DNA from 2 places in the Pseudoalteromonas phenolica genome. Region 2 is predicted to be linked to the other one. Evidence: predicted binding sites of a transcription regulator. Region 2 holds the regulator's gene; the other holds the start of a gene.
What was found. The regulator FliA, encoded in region 2, starts transcription of late flagellar genes. The targets are predictions, from matches to a motif close to CTAAAGNTNNNNNNNNNNNNGCCGATA.
Positions count from the first base shown of each region.

Region 1: the regulator FliA is predicted to act here: its motif matches at 1,197-1,223, upstream of pomA (flagellar motor protein PomA).

Region 1 is NZ_CP013187.1:3,063,211-3,065,688, forward strand. Features, by position in the region: gene PP2015_RS13665 (flagellar motor protein MotB) at 1-275, opposite strand, end outside; gene pomA (flagellar motor protein PomA) at 277-1,044, opposite strand; gene PP2015_RS13675 (exodeoxyribonuclease VII small subunit) at 1,371-1,613, shown strand; gene ispA ((2E,6E)-farnesyl diphosphate synthase) at 1,623-2,478, shown strand, end outside.
Region 2 is NZ_CP013187.1:1,091,511-1,093,988, reverse strand. Features, by position in the region: gene PP2015_RS04905 (protein phosphatase CheZ) at 1-324, opposite strand, end outside; gene cheY (chemotaxis response regulator CheY) at 346-729, opposite strand; gene PP2015_RS04895 (RNA polymerase sigma factor FliA) at 768-1,478, opposite strand; gene PP2015_RS04890 (MinD/ParA family ATP-binding protein) at 1,505-2,365, opposite strand; gene flhF (flagellar biosynthesis protein FlhF) at 2,358-2,478, opposite strand, start outside.

The DNA of each region.
Region 1 (2,478 bases), 1.9 Mb from region 2:
ATAGTTTCAATGGGTGTAGGTTCAGGTTTACCTGGTGTAAACTCCATTGCAATTACGCTGGTACCTTTAGGAATGTCTTTTACCTCTATTTTGTTTTGTACACCAAATGCAAACTTCATCGAGCCTGCAATTTGTTTAAACTTCAATACGTCCATCTCAGAGAAGGCTAACAGCAAAACGAAAAAGCACATCAAAAGTGACATGAGGTCGGCAAATGTTCCCATCCAAGCGGGTAGCCCGGGAGGAGGACATTTACATTCTTGTTCGTCTGACATACTACTCCTCCTTGTCGCTGCCGCGTTTCGACTCAGGTAGGTAGTTCTTCAAAATACCTTCGATTACTTTCGGGTTTTGACCATCTTGAATACCCAAAATTGCATCCAAGATTAAACGTTGATTTTGTTCTTCTTCATCTTTACGCAACTCAAGTTTCGCCTGAATAGGAATAGCAACTACGTTGGCAAGGAACGCACCATATAACGTTGTAAGGAGTGCTACCGCCATTGCAGGACCAATCGCTTTTGGGTCGTCCATGTTTGATAACATGGCAACTAGACCAATTAGCGTTCCGATCATGCCCATTGCAGGCGCGATGTCTGCCAAGGATTTAAATAAGTTAGCACCTAATTCATGCCGTGACGTGGTGAGTGAAATGTCTTTTAACAAAGTGGCGCGCACAACGTCAGCATCATGACCGTCTACTAACATATCAACGCCCTTACGCATAAATGCATTAGGTATTTCAGCTTCTTCCAAGGCCAAAAAGCCACCTTTACGAGCAGAGTCAGCCAATTCAACTGCTTTTTCAATGAGCTCTTCCGGAGATTCAATCTTGAACATAAAGGCTTTGCCGACGACTTTACCAATGCCTAAGAATTGGCTCATGGTGAAGTTTGAGAGTACGATGAAAATAGAGCCACCGAATACAATGACGGTAGATGGGCCATCACCAAACATGGCCAAGTCACCATTACTACTCATGAACATTGCCATGATGACCAAACCTATTGCACCTACTATTCCGATAACGGTTGCTAAATCCACTATCCCCTCCAGAGAATACTTATCATTACTTTTTTATTCTGACACTCGAAGTCAATTTTTTGAGTGGCAACTACAAATATCATGCTTAATTCGAATATTTGCAAACCTTGTGCCTATGTTACAGTGAAAAGCTTAGCTTTCAGTAAGACTTTTATCGGCAACATCTTGAATATCTTAACTCAATTACGTTGTGAAAATTCGATTAAAGCCCACATTAGGCAAAAAATAAACTGATTCGCAACGATTGCCCGCAACAAGCTTTGACCTGAGTCGCTAATCCCCCTAAAATTGCTACCTTTAAAATAAATTGCTGAGCAAGATGTACTATGGCTGCAAAAAAACCTGAAAATCTAAGTTTTGAAGAGGCAATGACCGAACTAGAAGGCATTGTACAGGCTATGGAGCAAGGTAGTCTGACTTTGGAACAATCCTTAAAGCAATTTGAACGTGGTGTTCAATTAGCCAATGCCTCTAATGAAAAGTTAAGCAGTGCAGAACAAAAAGTCTCAATATTGATGGGTAACGACCCAGAGACACCTGTAACACCAATGCCAAATGAATTAGATTAAGACCTCGCAGTGAATATACTTGAGCATATAAGTACGGCACAAAACCGCTTAGATAGTTATATCAGCAACTACTTTTCTATACCTCTAGATACCGATGATACTGTGAAATCAGCAACTTTTTACAGTATTAATAACGGTGGTAAAAGGTTAAGGCCCTTTTTGGTCTACACGGTAGGCAAGCTATTAGGTGCTAAGGAATCCGATCTAGATGTCGCCGCAGCTGCGATTGAATGCATTCACAGTTATTCTTTAGTCCACGATGATTTGCCAGCTATGGACGATGACGATCTGCGTCGTGGTAAGCCAACCTGTCATATCGCTTATGATGAAGCCCAAGCTATTTTAGCTGGTGATGCACTTCAGACCTTAGCATTTGAGTTTTTGAGTGTTCATGAGTTTTCTGTACCTGCAAAGCAACAAATCAAAATGATTAATGCCCTTGCCGTTGCATCAGGCTTGCAAGGCATGGTGGGCGGCCAAGCACTTGACATTGCAGCTACAGACAAGTCAATTACACTAATAGAGCTTGAGCGTATTCATAGGCTTAAAACTGGCGCACTTTTGAAATGCGCAATTCAGTTAGGCGCCCTGTGTGCTCCGGATGTCGAAGAAAGCATTATTGCCGCCCTTGAAAAATATGGTAGAAACCTTGGCCTCGCTTTTCAGGTACAAGATGATATTTTAGATATCGAAGGCGATACTGCGGTGTTAGGTAAACCACAAGGTTCTGACTTAGATAATCACAAGTCAACTTATCCAGCTTTACTCGGCCTTAATGGTGCAAAACAAAAAGCACATCAATTAGTAGCTGATGCACTGCTTGCACTTGATGAAATACCTCATAATACCGATGTATTGGCAGAGC
Region 2 (2,478 bases):
CGCGAGTGGTAAGCTTGCTTCAACTGCGTCCATCGTCTTATTGGCAGCATTTTCTGTCATTTCCATGACATAATTTAAACGTTCTTTAGCATCAGGTAAGGCTTCTGTCGTCAAATCAGCAATACGTGTATCAAGCTCAAAATTTTTCAGAGACTCGTGTAACTGACGAGTCAACTTACCCACTTCAGCAAAAAGTTCAGATTGCTCCTTACTCGCAGCTTCCATGATCAATTCATCTGCTTTATCTTGCTCGCCTTGTTCAAGATAAGCCACTAATTGCTTAGCTTGTTCAAGTGTTATTTGAGGCACAGAAGGTGCTGACATCCGCCTCTCCTTCTTAATTATTTAGCCTAAACGTTCAAACACTTTTTCTAGTTTTGTTTTCAGTGTTCCGGCAGTGAATGGCTTAACGATATAACCATTAACACCTGCTTGCGCAGCAGCAACAATTTGTTCTTTTTTCGCTTCTGCTGTCACCATAAGTACTGGTATATGTTTAAGGCTGTCATCTGCACGAATAGCTCGAAGAAGATCTATACCCTGCATGCCTGGCATGTTCCAGTCTGTGACTACGAAATCAAATTCTTGATTCTGAAGCATAGGCAAAGCTGTGCTACCATCATCTGCTTCTTGTACGTTTGTAAAACCTAAGTCTCTCAGTAGGTTTTTGATTATTCTTCTCATCGTAGAAAAATCATCAACCACAAGAATTTTCATGTTTTTATCCAAAACATCCTCCAGTGAGGTTTGAACCTATTATTATTACTCTAATTGACCCAGTCATTGATTTTAGCCCTAAGCCTAATCATTGCCTGCCCATGTATTTGGCTTACTCGTGATTCACTCACATCGAGTATTTGCCCTATTTCTTTTAAATTCATTTCGTCGTTATAGTAAAGAGATAAGACAAGCGCATCTCTTTCCGGTAACGATTGGATCGCTGTTACCAACGATTCATTAAAACGCTCATTTTTAACGTTATTGAACGGTTTGTCTAGCGCTAAATCATTGTTAACTGGAGTGATTACGTCTTCATCGACACCTAAATCTTCAATACCAATGATTTTACTCGCGTTAACGTCATGTAGAATATGATGGTACTCATCTAGAGTAATATCAAGTTTTTCAGCGATTTCAGTGTCTTTAGGCTCTCGACCTAGCTCACTCTCAAGGTTAGAGATCGCCTCAGATACCATGCGACTATTTTTATGAACACTTCTTGGTGCCCAATCGCCACGGCGAATTTCATCTAACATAGCGCCTCGAATTCGAATCCCAGCAAAGGTTTCAAAACTGGCGCCCTTACTCGCATCAAAGTTTTTTGAGGCTTCGATCAAACCAATCATGCCTGATTGAACGAGATCATCTAACTGAATATTTGCAGGCAAGCGCGCCAATAAATGACACGCCACTTTTTTGACGAGACCGGTATGACGCTCTATCACTCTGTTAAGATTGTCTGTAGTTTGATAGCCCATCGCTTTACCCATCGATGACGACATAATTACCCGTTGACTAGCTGTTCAATAAAAAACTCTAAATGGCCAGAAGGTTGATGTGGTATTGGCCATTTAACTGCTTTACCCGCCAACCCTCTAAATGCAACAGCCGCTGGTGAGTTTGGAAATAACTCAACAATGGTCTTTTGACGGCGCGAAGATTTACGCATATTTTCATCAAACGGAATGGTTGCCACTAATTCTAGTGCAACATCTAAGAATCTGTCGGTAACTTTTGATAGTTTAGCAAAAAGCTCTTGCCCTTCACGTAAGCTTCTAACCATGTTTGCGACAATTTTAAAACGATAAACACCATGTTCACGGCTGAGAACTTTAATTAATGCATAGGCATCAGTAATTGATGTTGGTTCATCACACACCACAACCATGACATCTTGCGCAGCTCGTGAAAAACTGAGAACCATATCTGAAATACCTGCAGCGGTATCGACAATTAAAATGTCAAACTCAGTATTTAATTCGCTAAATGCACGAATAAGTCCGGCATGTTCGGCTGGTGTCAACTCTACCATATTTTGAGAGCCCGACGTTGCGGGGACAATTTTAATGCCAGCAGGCCCTTCGACTAAAATTTCGTCTAACTCACACTCACCAGATAGTACGTGAGATAGGTTTTTTTCTACTCTTAAACCAAGCATCACGTCACAATTTGCCAAACCTAAGTCGGCATCTAAAACGAGTACTCTATTTCCTTGCTGACCAAGTGCAATAGCCGTATTCAACGAGACATTGGTTTTACCAACGCCCCCTTTTCCACCCGTTACTGCAATTACTTTTACGCCATGGTTGCCATTTTGATTCATTCTACGCAGGCCACTTGCTTGATCTAATACTGTGTTAATCATACATTCCTACTGTCTGAGACGCTACAGGTACACGTCGCGAATGTTGTGCTTTTATTCTCTTTAAATACAATTGCTCAGCCTTTTTGACCATTTTATGAGCATTTGCTACACGA